Regions from separate parts of the Lysinibacillus sp. fkY74-1 genome, predicted to be linked through region 2. Evidence: riboswitches for the same ligand, from Rfam matches in the RefSeq annotation. Region 2 holds a riboswitch; each other region holds the start of a gene.

Region 1 (7,599 bases), 2.0 Mb from region 2:
TTGCCTGTCGCAGGCAGTACGTTTCGTGCTACTTGTGGTAGGACTACGTGAAGCATGATTTGGAAGTGATTCATACCGATAGCTGATGCTGCCTCATATTGACCATTATCAATCGATACGATACCACCTCGGACAATTTCTGCCATATAGGCACCTGTATTAAGTGAAACGACTAAAATCCCCGCTGTAATAAAGTGCATGTCTATGCCAAATGCGATATCTAATCCATAGTAGACAACCATAGCCTGTACAATCATTGGTGTACCACGGAAAAATTCAACATAGCATGTGAGTATAAAATTAATAAGCTTTAAGCTATAAAATTTCACACCTTTTTTACGAACTGGAATCGTATGCATAATTCCGATGAAAAATCCGATAAATGCACCAATAATTGTACTTATAGTCGAAATCAGTAACGTATAATACGCACCTCGTAAAAACATTTGCCAGTTGTTTTCAATAATTGAAAGTATCCATTCAAGACTCATGATGTTCCTCCTTACAATGTCATGTTGCTTGCTATCTTTTTCGTGCCCTAGCTTTTTCTACTAGTCTATGATTTATTTCGCTAGGACATTATCATTATGTAGAGAGGTTCTCATTTTAATAATGATGAAATGATAGTGCACGGACTAGCAACTAGTCCGTGCCATTTTTTTATTGTGCTGCTGGTTGCTGAGAAATAGCTTCTTCCATTATCGCTTGACGATCATCTTCAGAAATACCTTTTAGGATTTCATTGATTTTTTCTAGATTAGCATCATCTTTACGTAAGCCTACAGCAATCGAAGTATTTGAAAGATCTGTATCAAAGCCTTCTTCAAATGCTACGTATGTGAATTTATCGTTGGCAGCTGCCGCAGAAATTCCTTCAGGACGTTCGGCTACATATCCATCAATTTTGCCTGCCTCTAAAGCTACACGCATCGCTGGGAAGCTTTCCATTGCTGTTTGTTTATTGACACCTTTAATTTGATCAATCACATTGTAGTTGGAAGTATTCAGTTGTGATGTAATTTTTGCGCCAGAGAAATCTTGGATTGATTTGACACCTTCATATTTACTACCTTTTTTAATAACCATTACAAAATCAGAAGTATAGTAGTTTTCAGTAAAATCAATTGTTTTCTTACGTTCTTCTGTTGGCGACATTCCCGCGATGATTGCATCAATTTTATTAGATTGTAGCGCTGGTACTAAGCCGTCCCATTCCAATTTGACGATCACTAATTCTTTGCCTAAACCTTCAGCGATTTTTTTCGCCATTTGTACATCATAGCCACCTGCATACTCTGCGTTATCTGCAATTTTTACTGCTCCATTTGCATCGTTTTGCTGTGTCCAGTTGAATGGTGGGTAGCCCGCCTCCATTCCAATTCGGAATTCACCGCCGCCTTCTTCTTTATCTGCGCCAGCATCACCTGAACTACTTTCTTTTTTGTCACTAGTGCCACATGCAGCTAGCACAATTGCCGTCATGATAGAGATCATTACTAACAACCATTTTCTTTTCATGAAAAACTCCCCTTTTCTGTAAAAAAATAAGACAACTGTACGAAAAAAGACCTAAGTCTTGTGAACTTAGGTCTTACCTTTTATGACAGTTGCCCAAATCCTCACTAGTATTCCATGTTTCCGAGATAGCACAACCTAGTAAACCTGGAAATGAATTTACTAGGACAGTCCTGCACTTATTCACTGCAGACCCAGCATAAAAGTACGAGCTCCTTTTATACTTCGGCGATATTTCCTTCTTCATTGCGTCTTTGTTTGCTTGTACTCAACAATGAACTAATAAATACCGCGCCTCTACCTCACTGATGTTTGTTAGTGAGGTTTGTTTATTTAATTGATATTTAGATACTACTATAAAACTAGTATGTACGTCAAGAGAGTTTTATCATTTTTCTGACTAATGACAATATTAGGGTATTATGCTTGCCCTATCCATTATTAATCTACGTATTTTTATCCATATATCTGCTGGAAAACAACATATTTTTACTACCTATTCTTTTTATACTAAGTAAATAGTTTTGGATTATCAAAATTACTAATGACTTTAGTGATACAGAAGCCAAGAAAAAACCCTGCAAAGTTTGCAGGGTTTAAAGGAATTATGAATTTAATAATAAATCTTCAGGATTTTCGATTAACTCTTTAACTGTTTTTAAGAATCCTACAGAATCTTTTCCATCGATGATACGGTGATCGTAAGAAAGTGCTACATACATCATTGGACGGATTTGAACTTCACCATTTACTGCAACCGGACGGTTTACAATGGAGTGCATACCTAAAATACCAGCTTGCGTACCGTTCATAATTGGTGTTGACATTAATGAACCGAATACACCACCATTTGTGATTGTGAATGATCCACCAGCCATGTCATTTAAGCCTAATTTTTTATCACGAGCTTTTGTCGCTAAGTTAGCGATATCTTTTTCGATTTCTGCAAAGTTTTTGCTATTCGCATCGCGTACAACTGGTACTACTAAACCTTCTTCAGTTGATACTGCAATACCGATATCAAAGAAGTTATTTAAATGAATTTCATCGCCAGAGATTTGAGCGTTTACGTATGGGTATTTTTTCAGTGCTGCAACAACAGCTTTAGTGAAGAATGACATGAAACCAAGTTTGATGTCGTTTGCTTTCACAAACTCTTCTTGTTTACGTTTACGAAGTGCCATGATGTTTGTCATGTCAATTTCGTTGAATGTTGTTAACATTGCTGTTGATTGTTTAACTTCTAATAAACGTTTTGCAATTGTTTGACGACGACGGCTCATTTTTTCAATCGTTACACGGTCAGAATTAGCTGCTGGTGTGAATACAACTGGGCCACCTGTAGTTGCTACTGGTGTAGGTGCTGCTACTACTGGTGCTGTACCATGTGCCGCTACATCTTGTACACGTACACGGCCTTGTGGATCTACTGGTGATACCGCTGCAAGGTCAATACCTTTTTCACGTGCAAGTCGACGTGCCGCTGGAGATGCAATGACACGCTCACCAGAAGTTTCTTCTACTACAGGTGCTGCTGCTACTGGTGCTGCAGGTGCTGCTTGTGGCGCTGCTGGAGCTGGAGCTGCTTCAGCTGGTGCTGCCGCTACTGGTGCAGCTGCTGCGCCTTCGCCTGCTTCTACAATTGCGATAACTTGACCAACTAGTACAGTATCGCCTTCTTCAGCTAAAATTTGTGTTAATACACCTGCTTCTTCAGAAATGATTTCAGCGTTTACTTTATCTGTTTCAAGTTCAACGATGAATTCACCTTTTTCAACGCGATCGCCCACTTTTTTTACCCACTGTGCGATACTACCTTCTGTAATCGATTCTGCTAATTCAGGGACTTTAATTTCAGCCACTTTCATTTCCTCCTTTGATTAACGTGCATGATGCACATAAAAGGGCTACTGCTTATGGGCAAGTAGCCCAGCTATCAATATTTATATGTGATTATTTAACCTTTACTGGCTCAGCAACTGCTTCTTCAATAAGTGATGATTGAGCTGCTTTATGAGAATCTGCATCTCCTTCAGAAGTTGAGCTCATTGCAGGACGACCTACATAGCGAAGCTTTTTACCTTCTGCAAGTTCATATAATGTTTCTAGAGCATAATTCCATGAGCCTTGGTTTTTAGGTTCTTCTTGTACCCATACGATTTCTTTAGCATTAGGATACTTAGCAATAATACCAGCAACTTGCTCTTTTGGGAATGGGTAAAGTTGTTCTACACGAACAATGTGTAAGTGATCGAAACCTTCTCCATCTTTCACGCGATCTGCTAAGTCGATCATCACTTTACCAGTACCTAATACGATACGCTCTACAGCATCCGTTTTTGTACCTAAGCCAGGTTGTTCAATCACTTCTTGGAATGAACCATCTGCTAATTGCTCAGCATTAGCTGCTGCTAATGGATGACGCAATAATGATTTTGGTGATACAACCACAAGTGGACGAACACCTTCAGTACCTAATAACGCTGCTTGGCGGCGTAATAAGTGGTAGTAGTTACCTGCATTTGAACAGTTTGCTACAAACCAGTTATTTTCTGCTGACATTTGTAAATAACGTTCCATACGGCTTGAAGAGTGCTCTGGACCTTGGCCTTCATAACCATGTGGTAATAGAATCACCATGCCAGATTTTTGACCCCATTTAGAGCGTGCCCCTGAAATGAAGTTATCAAACATTACTTGTGCCATATTCGCAAAGTCACCAAATTGTGCTTCCCAAACTGTTAATACATGGCCATTTTCTAGATTGTAACCATACTCAAAGCCAACTACCCCTGCTTCAGTCAGTGGTGAGTTGTGTACTGTAAAGGATGCACTTGCACCAGAAATATGATGAAGTGGTGTAAAGACATTACCATTGTTTTTATCGTGAAGCACTAAGTGACGTTGTGAGAAAGTACCACGTTGAGCATCTTGACCTGTGAAACGTACTGGTGTGCCATCTTGGATAATTGTTGCATATGCTAAAGTTTCCGCATGACCCCAATCGATTTTTGCAGATGCAAATGCATCACGACGTTTTTCTAAAATTTTTCCAAGCTTTTTCTGTGGCTCGAAGTTTTCTTCAAACACTAGAAGCTCTTCGTTGATTTTACCTAAACGTTCTGCACCAACTGCTGTATCAATTTGTGGGAACTCTACTTTTAATTCTTCTGGCATTTCTAATTGATGATGCTCATCTTTTGAAGCCATTTCTTTTACATGATCGTAAGCAGCTTGCATTTCTGCATAGATAGCTGTATCTAATGCTGCTACATCTTCAGTTGATACAAGACCTTCTGCTACTAATGCTGCACCATATAACGCACGAACAGTTTCGTGCTTAGAAACTAATTTATATGTTTCTGGGTTTGTAACCGTTGGATCATCTGTTTCGTTATGACCGTGACGGCGGTAACCAACTAAATCAACAACAATATCTTTACCAAATTTTTGACGATAGTTAGCTGCAAAGCGACCTACTTGAGCCACTGCTTCTGGACTATCTGCATTCACATGAACTACTGGTACTTCATACCCTTTTGCTGGGTCAGATGAGTAAACAGAAGAACGAGAATCATATTGTTCCGTAGTGAAACCAATCATATTGTTCGCGATAATATGAATAGTACCACCAGTTGTAAATCCTTCAGTTTTAGCGAAGTTTAATACTTCAGTTACGATACCTTGACCTGGGAATGCTGCATCACCGTGTACTAGGATTCCTAAGCCTTTTGTACGATCATGAACCGCTTGACCTGGCTTTGAAGTGTCATCTTGTGTTGCACGAGTAGCACCTAGAACTACTGGGTTGCCCACTTCTAAGTGAGATGGGTTGTAGGCAAGTTTCACATTCATACCTGAATCACGGTTATAAGAAGCACCCATATGGTATTTCACATCACCTGTCCACCCTTTTGTAATTTCAAGGCGACCATTTTCCGGCATAAATAAATCATTTGATACATGTGCAAAGTCAGAGAACATCATGTCATAAGGTTTATTTAAAATATGTGTTAAAACATTTAAGCGACCACGGTGTGCCATACCAATACGTACTTTTTCAACACTTAGCGCTTCTGCAGTTTTAATGATTTCATCAAATAGTACAATTTGCGTATCTAAGCCCTCACCAGAGAAACGCTTTTGTCCTACAAATGTTTTATGGATAAATTTCTCAAAATTTTCAACACGTGTTAAACGATCTAATAAGGCTTTCTTTTCATCAGAAGAAAGTGCTTGTTGGAAAGAGCCTGATTCAATTTGCGCTTGAATCCAATTACGTTCTTCTGTAGCTACTACATGTTCATATTCAAACGCTACTTTATTTGTATAAATAGCTTTTAAATAGTCAATTGCATCCTTACCATTTTTCACGTTTGCTGGCACATCTTTGAAGAAGATTGCTGCAGGAATTTCAGCTAAATCTGCAGCGCTTAAGTTGAACGCGCTTTCGTCAATTTGAGCTGTTTGTAGTTCACGGTTTTTCAGAGGATAAATATCTGCCGCTAAATGACCGCGTGAACGAATTGCATCGGCTAATCTCACAGCGGCTAACACTTTTTTGTAATCGCCAGCAGGAGCCGCTGCTGTATGACTAGCTACAGCTACTTCACCTTCTACTACTACTGGTGCACCAAATTGTTGGAATAAAGAAACTAACTCCGGTTCTACTTCTTCAGGAGACTGTAAGAATAAGTCGTATTGCTCCATCACATATCCTAGGTTAGGACCAGAGAAAGCTGACCATGGAGAACTTACAGTTGTAACGTTGTTCGACATGAAAAATGACCTCCAAATTTTGCCTTACGGCAGTTCCATTAATTAAATTGCAATTAATTATATAATATTTAGCCGTTCTTTAAAAGAATGTTTCACACTACTTTTCCATATTTTAAAGAACGTTTTTTCCATCTCAATCTTACTACTCTTCACAAAAAATACAACTCTTTTTAGCAAATTAAGCAATTTTTTTCGCAAAGGATAGAATAATGAAATAAAGCGTGCATTTTTCTTAATATTTTAGCGGGATCTTTAACGAGAAAACGGTTCCAATATTAACCTCACTCTTGACTTCTACCGTGGCATTATACTTTTCAAGCAACATCTTCGAGATACTTAATCCTAAGCCTGTTCCACCAATTTTACGGTTCCTTGCCTCATCCACTCGATAAAAACGATCAAATATAAAAGGAATATTGTCTTTTGCTATTCCTATACCATTATCAGCAATTTCTAAACATGCATAATTTCCAGCAACTGAAATAGAAATTTGTATCTCAGGAATTTTTTCACAATAACGAATTGCATTTTCTATTATATTACGAATGATTTGACTTAGTGCATTTTCAGTTATAAATAAAGGACCTATTTCATCATTTTTCGACAGCATAATTCGCGCTTTTGGATGTACAAGCTCCATTTCATCGATAACAGCTTCAATTACAGCTAGTGCATTCGCCTCACTCATTTCATCTTTTTCCTCACGTCTTGCAAGCTCTAATAATTCCTCAATCATTTTACGCATGCGAGCAATTTCTGTTAATGAAGTATCAATCGACTCCTCTAAAATAGCTGGATCATTTTTGCCCCATCTTTTCAACAGAGAAAGATGTCCTTCAATTGCTTGGATGGGCGTACGAAGCTCATGAGAAGCATCAGCGACAAATTGTTGCTGCTGTGTAAAAGAAATTTGCAGCTCATTCATCATGGCATTGTACATGTTCAATAAATCACCAATCTCATCGTGTGACGTGTTGGTTAACTGTATGGGCTCATTAAAGCCTTGATCCATCACCATTTTCATGGAAGCACGTAATTCACGCAATGGCTTCATTAAATAATTGGCTAGATAATACCCAATAGAACCTGATAACACCAATGCCCCAACACCTGCGATGAGCATGGCTGTTAATAGATAATGCATGAGCGATTGAAAACCAGTGAGCGGATGGACAACCTGGACATATCCTTGAAAAAAGCCTAAGCGTATTGGTTCATTCATGACCAGTACATCCTGCTTATCAATGGTCGTCTCAAAAATCTCCTGCATGGAGCTAAGTGGTGCAGCAGCTGAAGTATTATTGA
Region 2 (7,599 bases):
GCTCTTTAGCGCCGATGGTAGTTGGGGGCTTCCCCCTGTGAGAGTAGGACGTCGCTTCGCTTATTTTTTATGGAGGATTAGCTCAGTTGGGAGAGCACCTGCCTTACAAGCAGGGGGTCGGCGGTTCGAGCCCGTCATCCTCCACCATTTTGGTCCCGTGGTGTAGCGGTTAACATGCCTGCCTGTCACGCAGGAGATCGCCGGTTCGATCCCGGTCGGGACCGCCATTTTTTTATTGCCGGTGTAGCTCAGTTGGTAGAGCAACTGACTTGTAATCAGTAGGTCGTGGGTTCGACTCCTATCGCCGGCACCATTCCCTTGGAGGGGTAGCGAAGTGGCTAAACGCGGCGGACTGTAAATCCGCTCCTTAGGGTTCGGCGGTTCGAATCCGTCCCCCTCCACCATTTTAGGGGCATAGTTCAACGGTAGAATAGAGGTCTCCAAAACCTTTGGTGTGGGTTCGATTCCTACTGCCCCTGCCAGGTATTGAGGTACTCGTTCATATATGGCTGTTATTATATAGTGGCGGTTGTGGCGAAGTGGTTAACGCATCGGATTGTGGTTCCGACATTCGTGGGTTCGATTCCCATCAGTCGCCCCATTTTAAAATTGGGGTATAGCCAAGCGGTAAGGCAACGGATTTTGATTCCGTCATGCCTAGGTTCGAATCCTAGTACCCCAGCCATTTTTTCTTTTACGAGCCATTAGCTCAGTTGGTAGAGCATCTGACTTTTAATCAGAGGGTCGAAGGTTCGAGTCCTTCATGGCTCATCAGTATTTATTATTTTTGCGCCCGTAGCTCAATTGGATAGAGCGTCTGACTACGGATCAGAAGGTTATGGGTTCGACTCCTGTCGGGCGCGCCAATTTATTCATGTTATCGGAATGTAGCTCAGCTTGGTAGAGCACTTGGTTTGGGACCAAGGGGTCGTAGGTTCGAATCCTGTCATTCCGACCATTTATAAATGGGGCCTTAGCTCAGCTGGGAGAGCGCCTGCCTTGCACGCAGGAGGTCAGCGGTTCGATCCCGCTAGGCTCCACCATTTTAATATTTTTGGAGGTATACCCAAGTCTGGCTGAAGGGATCGGTCTTGAAAACCGACAGGCGGGTAACACCGCGCGGGGGTTCGAATCCCTCTACCTCCTCCATTTCGGGTCAGTAGCTCAGTTGGTAGAGCATTAGATTGAAGCTCTAAGTGTCGGCGGTTCGATTCCGTCCTGACCCACCATTATTTGCGGGTGTAGTTTAATGGTAAAACCTCAGCCTTCCAAGCTGATGTCGTGAGTTCGATTCTCATCACCCGCTCCAAAATGGGCCTATAGCTCAGCTGGTTAGAGCGCACGCCTGATAAGCGTGAGGTCGATGGTTCGAGTCCATTTAGGCCCATCATTATTCCGAAGTAGCTCAGTTGGTAGTAGCACCTGACTGTTAATCAGGTTGTCGCAGGTTCGAGTCCTGCCTTCGGAGCCACGGCCCGTTGGTCAAGTGGTTAAGACACCGCCCTTTCACGGCGGTAACACGGGTTCGAATCCCGTACGGGTCATCAAGCATGTAGCACAGTTGTGTGTTACATGCTTTTTTTATATTCTTCATAACAGACATCAAAGCTACGTTTAGTTGCTTTTTAATGTTAGGTCTAAATCCTTTCCTTCTAATAATCCCTCTCTTTCTAGGAAGCGTTACAATTCCATTTCAATCACTACAGGAACATTGTTTCATGTTAAATTTGAACAAACTATTTCATATATGAAATATGTATGTTTTTTCACTAGCTATTTTCATGGTGCTTATTGCCTTGTTCCTCTAATATGGGGATAAGTGGAGGAATCAATATGAATATACAGGAGATACAATGTTTTTTAAATCAATACCAGCAAGAACAAAATGAATCCGAACTTTGGTTAGAACATAGATTACAACAGATTAAAAGAGCAGGGGAATATAAGCCTACAACAGAAGAGCTAGTTTTTGGTGCACGGGCTGCATGGCGTAATAGCAATAAATGTATTGGACGGTTGTTTTGGCAATCGTTGCATGTAGTAGATGCAAGAGAAGTTTTAGATGAACAGAGCATTTTTCAAAAGTTACTAGAGCATATAGAGTATGCCACAAATCAGGGGAAAATCCGTCCAACTATAACAGTGTTTGCAAATGATAGAGTACGGATTTGGAATCATCAGCTAATTCGTTACGCAGGCTATGAAACAGAAGAAGGCATCATTGGGGATGCACATTCTATCACTTTTACAAAAGTATGTGAATCGATGGGCTGGAAAGGCGAGCGTACACCCTTTGATGTGTTACCACTAGTCATACAGGTAGATGGACATGCTCCACAGCTATTTACAATTCCTACAGAGTATATTTTAGAGGTTCCAATACGTCATCCAGAATCGGAAGCTGTGGAGGAATTAGAGTTAAAATGGTATGCTGTTCCTATTATTTCGAGTATGCGTTTTCAAATGGCTGGCATTGATTTTCAAGCGGCTCCATTTAATGGCTGGTATATGGGAACTGAAATTGGTGCACGCAATTTAGCCGATCATGACCGCTATAATATGCTGCCAGCTATTGCGGACATATTTAATTTGGATACTACTAAACAAGCCTCTCTATGGCGTGATCGTGCATTAGTGGAGCTCAATATTGCTGTTCTTCATTCTTTTAAAGAGGACGGTGTGAGCATTGTAGATCATCATACTGCTGCTCAGCAGTTTAAATTATTTGAGGAAGCTGAGAAATCGGCAGGGCGAGAAATTACGGGTAACTGGACATGGTTAATCCCACCACTTTCCCCTGCGACCACTCATATATTCCATAAACCTTATATAAATACTTATCATACGCCCAATTATTTTTATCAAAAACCATGTTATTAACTTGAAAGGAGTTGTTTTAAAACCAACAGCTTCTAAGTACCGTTTTGGGGGAGGGGCAATTCAAGATGTTGAACCAAAATATTTCGAATATCCCTTGGCAACAATTGACGACACCTTATGGCAGAGGAACAGACATTCCTCGTTTAATTGAACAAGAACAATATCAAGAGCTGACAGAATTAATCGAACATCAAGGAACACTTTGGCAGGTGACGCCATGGGTTTTACTTATTCTTTTAAAAAAGCTCTCAAGTAAAAATGTAGAGGAAGTCTCCTTAGCAGAAATAAAGCTTTATTTAGCTGTGGCTCATGCAATAACTGAGGATTATCAAGATTCAACACATAACGTTTCAACGATGCAGGAGCTATTGGATACGAAATATTTATGGATAGAAAATGAAGATGATGATGAGCTGGAGTGGGAGGGAGATCCGCCTAGAGGTTATGAGCCAGAAGCTTTTTTAGGCTATTATTATTTTAGTTTTTTACTCCTTCAAGAGGCGATCCCTGTTTTTACTACTATTAAGGCATATATCAAGAGCGCAACAGAGGAACTTTCGGAACTACTAGCCTTACTAAAACATTAGAAAAAAGGAATTGATATAGACAAAAAGCAGATGGTTTAGCTTCCCCATCTGCTTAAATCTAATGGACATATTCATCTTTAGATGCTCGCATGGAGCATAAGAAGAGTGTCATAGCTACAACAACAAAGAGCCAACCTGCAATATTCCAACCACCAAACAGATCATGGAGGTATCCGAAAAGAATTGGACCAATGGCAGCGAATAAATAGCCTAATGATTGTGCAAATCCTGATAGATCAGCGGCTTCAAATGCTGTACGCGTACGGAGTGTGAAGAACATCATTGCTAATGCGAATGAAGCCCCACCTGCTAAACCTAGAAGAATCATCCATAATATCCCCATAGTTGTCCACTCCATCACAACGCCGACAAATCCTACTAAATAGAACGATGTAAACATGAGGACAAGTGGTCTCTGTGAAGTCATTTTACCGGCAATAATAGGGACAACCAATGCCATGGGAACTTGTGAAAATTGCATAATAGAAAACATCCAACCAGCTTTATCAGGAGCCAATCCCTGCGCAATATAAATTTCAGGAATCCAAGCTGCTGTTGTATAAAATAATAAAGATTGTAACCCCATTGCACCTGTTACTGCCCATGTAACAGGTGATTTCCAAAGAGGTTTACCTGTTTTTTTGGAGGTAGTAGCTGGTTTTGGCTTATTTAATTTCAATTGAGGTATCCAGATTAAAATGGTTAATACGACTAATATAAGCGCCACAGCCAATGCCCCTTGCCAACCTAGTGAAGAATTAGCTATTGGATAACTAATACCAGCTCCAAGCCCCGCTGTTAAGTTCATCGACATAGTGAAAAATGCCATCAATAATCCTACATGATAAGGAAATTTTAATTTTAATAATCCTGGAATCAACACATTTCCAAATGATATTGCTACGCCAATGAGCACTGTACCAAATACAAGTAACCCTGTTGTACCGAGGGAGCGTAGTACAATACCTAAGGCCAATAAAATAGTGGATAAAAATAAGGTTAGCTCAAGCCCAAGTTTTCGTGCTACAACTGGTGCGAACGGTGATATGATGGCAAAAGCAAGCAATGGTATAGTTGTAAGAAACCCAGCTAGAACATTGGAAATACCAAGGTCGTCGCGTATAAAGGATACAATTGGACCCACAACAGTTAGTGGCATGCGTAATGTAGATGCTATAAATATTACGCCAAAAACTAATAATAAAGTTGTTCCCTTCCAGCTAATTTTTCTACTTGGGAAGCTGGAGGAATGATCATTTAAAGTCAAAATAATTCCCCCTGTTATAACCATTCTAATTGAACTACTATAACACTTTATCACACTATTAAAAATAGTGGAAAATTCACAAAATACAGAACTTTTATAGTTATATTGAAATGTCTTAGGTCTTATGTTAATATAGTAAACATCATAAATTTAATAATTATATGCCTCATGTTTGTATTGAGGTAGAGGTCGCGATATTTATAAGTAAGCTAATTGAAATGACAAGCATTGAAGAGATTAGCTGAAAGGAAATATTGCCGAAGTGTGAGGGGACTTGAAAACCTCATGCTGGGGCTGTCTCCGAAAGGAACAGAACTGTCACGTTTGTACAACGTGTTGAGCTATCATTTAGGAAAAACTGAGGATTAACTTAGCCATCACATTGTTCATGTGATGGCATTTTTTTGCCTCATAAATAGGAAGGAAGCTATATCGTGAGTGAAATAAAAATCAATCAGCTCGGCCATAAAGCACCGAAGCTGAAAAAAGAATTAAAAAGCCGTCATATCACAATGATTTCTTTAGGCGGTACAATTGGTACGGGGCTATTTTTGGCTAGTGGTGGTGCTATTGCACAAGCCGGTCCGGGAGGCGCATTGCTTGCCTATGCCTTAATCGGTATTATGGTATATTTTTTAATGACAAGTTTAGGTGAAATGGCTGCCTATATGCCGTCCTCAGGATCTTTTAGTACGTATGCGACAAAATTTGTAGATCCCGCTTTAGGTTTTGCACTGGGCTGGAACTACTGGTATAACTGGGCAATTACGATTGCGGCAGAGATTGCGGCAGTATCATTAATTATGAAATATTGGTTCCCAAATAGCTCATCAGCACTTTGGACAGTATTATTTATTGTGATTGTACTGACATTTAATTTATTGTCTGTAAAGAGCTATGGGGAAAGTGAATATTGGTTTGCGATGATTAAAGTGGCTACGGTCATTGTATTTATTATTATTAGCTTATTAATGATTTTTGGTATTTTGGGTGGACAAGCACCTGTAGGTTTTACAAATTTCTTTATTAGTGATGGGCCATTCCATGGAGGCTTCCTTGCAACATTTGGTATTTTCCTTGCGGCAGGATTTTCATTCCAAGGAACAGAGCTACTTGGGATTACTGCAGGTGAAACAGATGATCCAGGAAAAAATATACCGAAGGCAGTAAAATCTGTGTTTTGGCGAATTATTTTATTTTATATTTTAGCCATTGCTGCTATCGGGATGTTGATTCCATTTACAGATGAGCGCTTATTATCGGAAGATATCGCTGTATCCCCATTTACACTCGTTTTTGATCGCTTAGGTATTGCTTTTGCTGCTTCCTTAATGAATGCCATTATTTTAACGGCTATGCTATCAGCAGGTAATTCTGGATTGTATGCATCTTCACGTATGCTATGGCAATTAGCAGTGGATGGTCATGCTCCTAAATTCTTTGCAAAGTTAAGTCGTCGAGGCATTCCAATTTATGCACTAATCGCAACATTAGCTGTAGGCTGTGTAGCGTTTTTAGCGTCATTCTTTGGTGATGGGGTCGTTTATATTTGGCTTTTAAATGCCTCTGGGATGTCAGGTTTTATTGCTTGGCTAGGTATTGCATTTAGTCATTATCGTTTCCGTCGTGCCTTCGAAGCTCAGGGCTTAGATCCAAAGCTATTACCGTATAAAGCAAAGCTATACCCATTCGGTCCACTATTCGCCTTTACGATTTGTATGATTGTTGTAATTGGACAGAATTACACAGCGTTTATCGGTGATACAATCGATTGGTATGGTATCCTTGTTTCTTATATCGGTATTCCCCTGTTCCTATTGCTATGGCTGGGGTACAAAATTAAACATAAAACAAAAATGCTTCCTCTTAAAGATTGTGATTTAAAAGTAGAAAATTAAACGAAAAGCTGTTCTATAAACCGTTGTATGATGGTTGATGGGACAGCTTTTTTATATATAGACCTTTAAAATTATTACTAAACCAATATCATATATATGGTAATATACTATAGATATGGAAGTGTGATTTTTGACTTTCTGGTAGGGAGAGGTGCATGGAAATGCAAAAACATATTTTACTAGTGGAAGATGATGAGGCTATTCGCGATATGGTAGCGAATTTTTTATTATTGGAAGGCTTCGATGTCACCACTGCAAATAATGGAGAAGAGGCATTACAATATTGTTTAAATCAAACTTTTGATTTAGTTATACTAGATATTATGATTCCTAAGCTTAATGGATTAGAGGTTTTAAAAGTAATTCGAGAACAGGCAGCACTTCCAATCATCATTATGTCTGCAAAGGATAGTGATGTAGATAAAGCGCTTGGGTTGGGATTAGGGGCAGATGATTATATTGCTAAGCCATTTTCTATGCTGGAATTCTCTGCTCGCGTAAAGGCCGTTATTAGACGAGCAACAAAATACGCTGGCCAAACAGATCACAAACAAGATGTAGTAGTCATAGGCCATTTAAAGATAGATATTGTTAATTTTTCTATAAATAAAAATGGACTGGAAGTAAAGCTAACATCAAAGGAATTTGCCATCTTAAAGCTATTTGTAACAAACCGAAACCGAGTTTTTACGAAGGAGCAAATTTATCAGCTAATATGGAAAGATGCATATTATGGTGATGAAAATATTATTAATGTACATATTCGAAGGCTACGCGAAAAAATTGAAGATGATCCATCCAACCCCCAGTACATTAAAACACTGTGGGGAATTGGCTACAAATTTGAAGGATAGCAGATATGATCATCATTCTATTCATTATCATTTTGGTGCTTATAGGAATTGTTATTTTTCAATGGAAAACAAAAAAAGAACAAAATCAGACGGTCCAATATATGTATGAAAAA
Region 3 (7,599 bases), 1.5 Mb from region 2:
GATATGGCAGGTCCATCGGTGCTTATAGCCTATTTATTAGGGGGCATTATTTTATTATTTGTTATGCAAGGTCTCGCAGAAATGGCAGTCCGCAATAAGGAAGCAAGAACGTTTAGAGATTTAGTCGAATCCGTTTTAGGCAAATATCCTGCTTATTTTTTAGACTGGATTTATTGGAAGATGTGGGTATTAAATATTGCAGCAGAATCTGTTGTCGCCGCTATTTTTATACAATATTGGTTGCCTGAATACCCAATTTGGATATTGGCGTTATCTGTTTCGGTGCTAGTGACAGCTATTAATCTGTTATCCGTGAAGATTTTTGCTGAAACGGAATACTGGCTAGCATTGATTAAAATTACGGTTATTATTGTATTTATTATTGCAGGACTCATTTTATTGCTTGTCTCATTTGGTCAACATAGTGCTGTAGGTTTTTCTAACTTAACCTCGCACGGCGGTTTTTTCCCAAATGGATCAATGGGATTAATTGCAGCTATGCTTGTGGTGATCTATTCCTATGGTGGAACTGAAATCATTGGGATTACATTAGCTGAAACAAAAAATCCTGAAAAGGTAGTACCAAAAGCTGTGCGCAGTACATTAGTACGGATTGTTACTTTCTATTTACTGCCATTCTTTATTATCGTTAGTTTGATTCCTTGGAATGAAGTGAATGGAGTACCAGAAAGTCCATTTGTAATGGTATTTAAAATGATCGGAATTCCTGGTGCGGATCATATAATGAATGCTGTAGTGTTACTTGCTATTATTTCTTCTATGAATTCGGGCCTTTATGGTTCGTCACGTGTACTTTATACACAAGCAGTAGACGGGCGTGTTCCTAAAATTTTTGCTCAATTATCCAAAAGAAATGTTCCCGTATATGCGATTTTGATGTGTACATTAGCGTTATATTTAGGTGTCATCGTTTCGTTATATGCTGGAAGCAAGACATTTGATTTTCTGATGGGATCACTTGGATATACTGTGCTATTTATTTGGTTAATTATTGCCATAGCTCATCTGAAATCAAGAAAAAAACAATCAGCAAACTCAAGTGTGTATGAAGTGAAATGGTACCCTTATACTACATGGATTGCGATTATTGCACTGAGTACGATCTTAATTGGTATTATTTTTACCACTTCAATAATCGTGACGGGTATTACATTAGCCATCTACATTTTTATTACGTTAACTTATTTATGGAAAGGCCGTTATCAACAAAATTAATCGGTACGTTTAATTTTCGACAAGGATTTTCATAAAAAATACATTACAGGCAGATTGTTCGCTCAAGTGAATTTATCCATGCTATACTACAATCATAGTAAGTTTAAGGAGGATTTCAAATGGCAATTGTACATGCAACAGATGCTACGTTCCAAAGTGATATTAAAGAAGGGTTAGTATTAGTGGACTTTTGGGCTGCTTGGTGCGGACCTTGTAAAATGATCGGGCCAGTTCTTGAGGAAATGGACGCTGCAGGTAGCGCGGCTAAAATTGTAAAAGTTGACGTAGATAATAACCAAGGTACTGCAGCTGAGTATCAAATCATGTCAATCCCATCATTATTATTATTTAAAGATGGAGAATTAGTTGACAAAACTGTAGGCTTCCAACCAAAAGAAGCTTTAGAAGCATTTATCGCAAAACATGCGTAATGAATGAAGTTCACAAAAGCCGGACCATCAATTGATGTGTTCGGCTTTTTTTCGTTATATACTATAGAAAGATAAAATGATTTATTGAGGGGAATTTTAAGTAGGAGGCAGGTAGGTAATGAACGATTTAATCAAGCGTAAACTGGATATTCTACCAGATCAGCCTGGCTGCTATTTGATGAAGGATCGACAGGGGACCATTATATATGTCGGGAAAGCGAAGGTACTGAAAAATCGTGTCCGTTCATACTTTACAGGAACACATGAAGGTAAAACGCAAAGACTTGTAAGCGAAATAGAAGATTTTGAGTATATCGTGACATCATCAAATATAGAAGCACTTATTTTAGAGCTGAATCTCATTAAACTGCATGACCCAAAATACAATGTCATGTTGACCGATGATAAGACGTATCCGTATTTAAAAATTACGAATGAAAAACATCCTCGTCTAATTACGACACGTAAAGTAAAAAAGGACAAAGCTAAATATTTTGGACCGTATCCTAATGCCTATGCGGCAAGTGAAACAAAGAAGCTGTTGGATCGCTTATATCCACTACGAAAATGTGTGCAACTACCTTCAAAAGTTTGTTTGTATTATCATATGGGCCAATGTATAGCACCATGTGTGAAAGAAATTGAAGGTCACGTTTATCAGGAAATGATTGAGGATATGACGAAGTTTCTTAACGGTGGAGTTGAGGCAGTCAAAAAGGAGCTTGAAGTAAAAATGCTTGCGGCTGCTGAAAACTTGGAGTTTGAACGAGCTAAGGAGTTTCGTGATCAAATTGCTCATATAGATACGGTTATGCAAAAGCAAAAAATAGTATCAAGTGATACGACCAACCGCGATGTCTTTGGCTATGCTGTGGAAAAAGGATGGATGTGTGTACAGGTTTTCTTCGTTCGCCAAGGGAAGCTGATCGAACGGGATGTTTCTATTTTCCCCATCTATCAAGATCCAGAGGAAGAGTTCCTAACCTTTGTAGGACGGTTTTATGAAAAACCAGAACATATTAAGCCAAAAGAAGTCTTTATTCCACAAGCAATTGATGGTGCGATTTTAACGGAATTATTAGGCATTAAAGTTCTTACACCAAAAAGAGGTCAAAAGAAGGAGTTGGTGGATTTAGCGACGAAAAATGCTGAAATTGCAGTTGCCGCTAAATTCCAGCTTATCGAACGGCAGGAAGAACGTACTATTGGTGCATGTGAGGCACTAGGCGATGCAATGGGTATAACGACACCATTACGAATTGAAGCTTTTGATAATAGTCATATGCATGGAACGGACGCAGTATCTGCAATGGTTGTTTTCATTGATGGCAAGCCTGCCAAAAAGGAATATCGCAAATATAAAACTCGGACAGCAGCTAAGCATGATGATTATGGTGCTATGCAAGAGGTCATTCGCCGGCGCTATATTCGTGTTTTGAAGGAAGGTCTTCCACTACCAGATTTAGTGCTAATAGATGGTGGTAAAGGTCAAATGGAAGTAGCACGAGAAGTATTAGAGGATGAGCTAGGACTTGTTATACCTATTGCTGGTTTAGCAAAGGATGACAAGCATAATACATCGCAACTATTGTTTGGTGATCCGCCCGAGGTCATTGCCTTAAAACGTACAAGTGACGGTTTTTATTTATTACAACGAATTCAAGATGAAGTCCACCGTTTTGCGATTACCTTTTTACGTCAACAGCATGAAAAGCATGCTATCCAATCTGTGCTGGATCAAATTGAGGGTGTCGGTCCAAAACGAAAACAGCAGCTACTTAAACACTTTGGGTCCGTTAAGAAAATACGTGAGGCTAGTGAGCTGGCTTTACAGGAAGCCGGGATGCCAGCTAATTTAGCAAGTCATATTTATGCCTATTTTCAGCAGGAGTCATTGTCAAAGGAATAGACATATGCTAAGGTTATAAATAACATTGTTGTCCAATGTTAACAGCCCACTTGTTTTAATGAGGGCGAACATAAATTTAATACATTCACTTTTAAGGTGATGATAGAGGTGCAAGATTCAAAAGTAGCGCAATAGAGGATGAACAAATCCTAAGACATTGCGTGAAAGGGGAGCTTGCCGAAGTACAGTAATGTTGTTTCCACTGTTGTACTGGTTTTGCATTTAAGAAATGTAAGACTGTCGATTCTACAAGTTTCGGAGAGCTATCACACATGCGCAAGTTTCATTTATTGTACATGTTAGAGGCAGCTTTCACGTTTTGTGAAGGCTGCCTTTTAGTTTTCTAGAGGCTGTTTTACACCTTATATTAGGTGAATTACCAGACTGGAAAGGAGAACAAAAGAAATGTCTAGAATAGTGATGAAATTTGGAGGGGCTGCATTAGCATCACCCGAACAAATTCAAGAGGCTGTACGAAAAGCGATTGCTGAAAAAGATAGAGGTTTCGATGTGGTAGTAGTAGTAGCTGCAATGAGACAAACGATACAAGACGTGAAAATGAGCGTACTTCATTTCACAGATGATGTGTCAAAACGTGAATTAGACGCAGTTGTGTCTTCATGCTCTCAGCTATCAAGCTCAGTCTTTGCCATTGCGTTACAAGAAGCTGGCTATAATGCGGTGTCATTAACAGGCTGGCAGGCTGGTATTTACACGGATCATATGTATAGTCATGCACGGATAGATCATATCGATGTTAGTCGTATCGAAGAACATTTAATGCAAGGACAAATCGTCGTTATTGCTGGAGATCAAGGCATTGACAATGACCACAATATAACAACGCTTGGGAAAGGTGGGACCGAAACGACAGCCGTCGCACTTGCTGTTGCATTAGATGCCGAGCGGACAGACATATACACGAATGTTGACGGTGTGTATACAGCAGATCCACGCTTTGTTGTACAGGCACAAAAACTACAGGAAATTTCCTATGATGAAATGTTAGAGATAGCTCATTTAGGATCACAGGTCATACATCCACGTGCAGTTGAGTTAGCTAAAAAGTTTCAAATACCAGTTATCATACGCTCTAGTTTAGTGGAGTCAGTAGGTACTTTATTGAAGGAGGAAGTAGAGATGGAGAAAAATTTAATAGTTCGTGGTGTTGCCTTTGAATCAGATGTTATTCGTTTAACAATTGGCTATGATGCATATTCGGGTGCTTCATTAGCGGATATATTTTCAACTCTTGCTGAAAATCGCATCAACGTGGATATTATTGTTCAAGCCATTATTGATGGATTAAAACCAACTGTGTCCTTTTCAATTTTGAAAGAAGAATTTGCGGAAGCATTACGTGTTTTAGAGGACAGTAAAGTATCGCTTGGCTTTAGCTTTGCTGATTTCGAAATTGGATTAGCAAAAGTTTCTATTGTTGGCTCTGGTATGGTTTCTAATCCAGGTGTCGCTGCCCGTATGTTCGACCGGTTACGTCGTGAAAATATCCCTGTGAAGATGGTCAGCACCTCGGAAATTAAAGTGTCTGTTGTAGTTCCGCAGGATGAAATGATTCGTGCGGCAAATGCATTACATGATGAATTTAATTTAGAGCAGGCTCTTTACATATAATAATAGAAGAAACAGCATTTTCTGTCATTGTCCGAAATAAAAGGAAGGATTGTCATCCCGTTTATTGATTGGGGAGACAATCCTTTTTTGTTACTCTGTTGGGATCGTATGCATGATCCGTTCCTTTACGTCCCATTTGACTGTAAACATAACGTAATGTTGCTTTTCACGTTTTTCATCATAGCATTCTGTTAAATAGCCTTTAGCTAGCTGAATTTGTTCAGCTATAAATCCTGCCTCAAGTCTAAAGCTACGTTGTTTGATTTGTAATATTTCAGGGTCGTTTGTCAACTGGAAAATGCGTCCGTCTTTCGATTCTTTCATGAGCTCTAATGTACCCCAACAGGCATCTGCGAAAAATGCGATAAGTTCGTCTTGACTTTTACATGGAAACTTACGCGCAAGCTCTTTGCCTGCCCAATAAAGGACATCATTCTCATGTTTACCGAGTATAGAAGATAGAATATGATCGCGAATGATCTCATAACCAAAGGAAGAGATTGTAGGAGATGGAGTGTTTAACATTGTTATCCTTCTTTCTTAGAATTTTCTTAAAATTTAACGTTAATAAAGTAATGGTAGATTTTTCGAGAAAAAACGACGCATTATGCACTAGATTAGTTCTTTAATAAGCTCTATGAAAAACTTCGAGTTGCCTTGACGCTCGTAGCTCTTGAGAGTACAATAAACATGTCATAATATTGTACCATGATGAAATACACAGTCAATGAAGTATCATTTACAAAATGATGACTTCTTTTGTTGTGCTATTTTAAGTACTAAGGGGGGTAACAGTCTTGTCGAAAGATCGAGAGTTTTTATGGCGTCGCTTACATTCTCTACTTGGGATCATTCCAGTAGGTCTGTTTTTAACGATGCACCTGTTCATTAACTTTACAGCAACAGGCGGGGCAGATAGTTATAACGATGCTACCGCAGTAATGGAGAAGATTCCATTCCTTATCCTAGTTGAATGGATTGTCATCTATATTCCATTGATGTTCCATGCATTTTATGGAGTGTTCATTGCATTCACTGCTACACCAAACACAGGACGTTTCAGCACATACCGTAACTGGATGTTCTCATTACAACGTTTCACAGGTGTATTCCTAGTGATTTTCATTGCATGGCATATTTTCCAAACTCGTATTCAAAAAGCACTTGGCACACACGTTGATTACGACATGATGGCGAATATCGTTGCTAATCCATTCATGCTTGGATTCTACATTGTTGGTATTTTATCAGCAACTTTCCACTTATCTAACGGTTTATGGGCATTCCTAGTAAGCTGGGGTATTACACAATCTCCACAGGCTCAAAAGATTGCTACTTACGTAACAAACATCATTTTCGTAATTCTAAGTGTAGTTGGTATTGCTGCTATTTTAGCTTTTGTATAATTCCATAGAAAGCTACGATAGAGCAAATGCAATCAATGCAATTTTTTAAGAGGAGTGAGAAATAATCATGGCGAAAAGCAAAATAATTGTTGTCGGCGGTGGTCTTGCCGGTCTGATGGCAACGATTAAAGCAGCTGAAGTTGGTACTGAAGTTGATTTATTCTCATTAGTTCCTGTAAAACGCTCACACTCTGTTTGTGCGCAGGGCGGAATTAATGGTGCGGTAAATACTAAAGGTGAAGGGGATTCTCCATGGATCCACTTTGATGATACAGTATATGGTGGTGACTTTTTAGCGAACCAACCACCAGTTAAGGGTATGTGTGATGCAGCCCCTGGGATTATCCATTTAATGGACCGTATGGGTGTTATGTTCAACCGTACACCAGAAGGATTATTAGATTTCCGTCGTTTTGGTGGTACTTTAATGCACCGTACAGCTTTCTCTGGTGCAACAACTGGTCAACAATTACTATATGCGCTTGATGAGCAAGTTCGTTCTCATGAAGTAGCTGGTTTAGTAAATAAATATGAGCACTGGGAATTCCTTGGTGTTATTATCGATGAAGACGGCGTGTGCCGTGGTATCGTAGCGCAAGATATGCGTACAGAAGAAATTAAATCATTCCGTGCAGACGCTGTTATTATGGCGACTGGTGGCCCTGGTATTATTTTCGGTAAAACAACAAACTCTGTTATTAACACAGGTTCTGCTGCTTCTATCGTTTACCAACAAGGTGCTTCATATGCGAATGGTGAGTTCATCCAAATTCACCCAACAGCGATTCCTGGAGATGACAAAAACCGTCTAATGTCAGAATCAGCTCGTGGTGAAGGTGGTCGTATTTGGACTTATAAAGACGGTAAACCTTGGTACTTCTTAGAAGAGAAATACCCAGCTTATGGTAACTTAGTACCACGTGATATTGCAACACGTGAAATTTTCGACGTTTGTGTAAACCAAAAACTTGGTATCAATGGCGAA

The links. A riboswitch is a leader RNA that binds a small molecule or an ion and turns the genes downstream of it on or off. The one in region 2 is predicted to bind lysine.
Positions count from the first base shown of each region.
Region 1: it holds a riboswitch for lysine, as region 2 does, so the genes downstream of both, ACE1MS_RS10775 (transporter substrate-binding domain-containing protein) here and ACE1MS_RS01190 (amino acid permease) in region 2, are expected to answer to the same signal.
Region 3: it holds a riboswitch for lysine, as region 2 does, so the genes downstream of both, ACE1MS_RS16425 (aspartate kinase) here and ACE1MS_RS01190 (amino acid permease) in region 2, are expected to answer to the same signal.

Region 1 covers NZ_CP170173.1:2,211,735-2,219,333, reverse strand. Annotated here, with positions in the region: gene ACE1MS_RS10780 (amino acid ABC transporter permease) at 1-491, opposite strand, end outside; gene ACE1MS_RS10775 (transporter substrate-binding domain-containing protein) at 661-1,518, opposite strand; lysine riboswitch at 1,637-1,823, opposite strand; gene odhB (2-oxoglutarate dehydrogenase complex dihydrolipoyllysine-residue succinyltransferase) at 2,121-3,377, opposite strand; gene ACE1MS_RS10765 (2-oxoglutarate dehydrogenase E1 component) at 3,469-6,294, opposite strand; gene ACE1MS_RS10760 (HAMP domain-containing sensor histidine kinase) at 6,527-7,599, opposite strand, start outside.
Region 2 covers NZ_CP170173.1:234,235-241,833, forward strand. Annotated here, with positions in the region: rRNA gene rrf (5S ribosomal RNA) at 1-60, shown strand, start outside; tRNA gene ACE1MS_RS01090 (tRNA-Val) at 72-147, shown strand; tRNA gene ACE1MS_RS01095 (tRNA-Asp) at 152-227, shown strand; tRNA gene ACE1MS_RS01100 (tRNA-Thr) at 238-313, shown strand; tRNA gene ACE1MS_RS01105 (tRNA-Tyr) at 321-404, shown strand; tRNA gene ACE1MS_RS01110 (tRNA-Trp) at 409-482, shown strand; tRNA gene ACE1MS_RS01115 (tRNA-His) at 526-601, shown strand; tRNA gene ACE1MS_RS01120 (tRNA-Gln) at 611-685, shown strand; tRNA gene ACE1MS_RS01125 (tRNA-Lys) at 699-771, shown strand; tRNA gene ACE1MS_RS01130 (tRNA-Arg) at 790-866, shown strand; tRNA gene ACE1MS_RS01135 (tRNA-Pro) at 882-958, shown strand; tRNA gene ACE1MS_RS01140 (tRNA-Ala) at 968-1,043, shown strand; tRNA gene ACE1MS_RS01145 (tRNA-Ser) at 1,057-1,149, shown strand; tRNA gene ACE1MS_RS01150 (tRNA-Phe) at 1,154-1,229, shown strand; tRNA gene ACE1MS_RS01155 (tRNA-Gly) at 1,236-1,309, shown strand; tRNA gene ACE1MS_RS01160 (tRNA-Ile) at 1,314-1,387, shown strand; tRNA gene ACE1MS_RS01165 (tRNA-Asn) at 1,395-1,471, shown strand; tRNA gene ACE1MS_RS01170 (tRNA-Glu) at 1,473-1,544, shown strand; gene ACE1MS_RS01175 (nitric oxide synthase oxygenase) at 1,834-2,880, shown strand; gene ACE1MS_RS01180 (hypothetical protein) at 2,946-3,467, shown strand; gene ACE1MS_RS01185 (CynX/NimT family MFS transporter) at 3,526-4,758, opposite strand; lysine riboswitch at 4,910-5,086, shown strand; gene ACE1MS_RS01190 (amino acid permease) at 5,169-6,632, shown strand; gene ACE1MS_RS01195 (response regulator transcription factor) at 6,794-7,486, shown strand; gene ACE1MS_RS01200 (sensor histidine kinase) at 7,492-7,599, shown strand, end outside.
Region 3 covers NZ_CP170173.1:3,336,943-3,344,541, reverse strand. Annotated here, with positions in the region: gene ACE1MS_RS16440 (amino acid permease) at 1-1,236, shown strand, start outside; gene trxA (thioredoxin) at 1,356-1,667, shown strand; gene uvrC (excinuclease ABC subunit UvrC) at 1,786-3,576, shown strand; lysine riboswitch at 3,672-3,850, shown strand; gene ACE1MS_RS16425 (aspartate kinase) at 3,982-5,208, shown strand; gene ACE1MS_RS16420 (YslB family protein) at 5,299-5,733, opposite strand; gene ACE1MS_RS16415 (succinate dehydrogenase cytochrome b558 subunit) at 6,006-6,614, shown strand; gene sdhA (succinate dehydrogenase flavoprotein subunit) at 6,682-7,599, shown strand, end outside.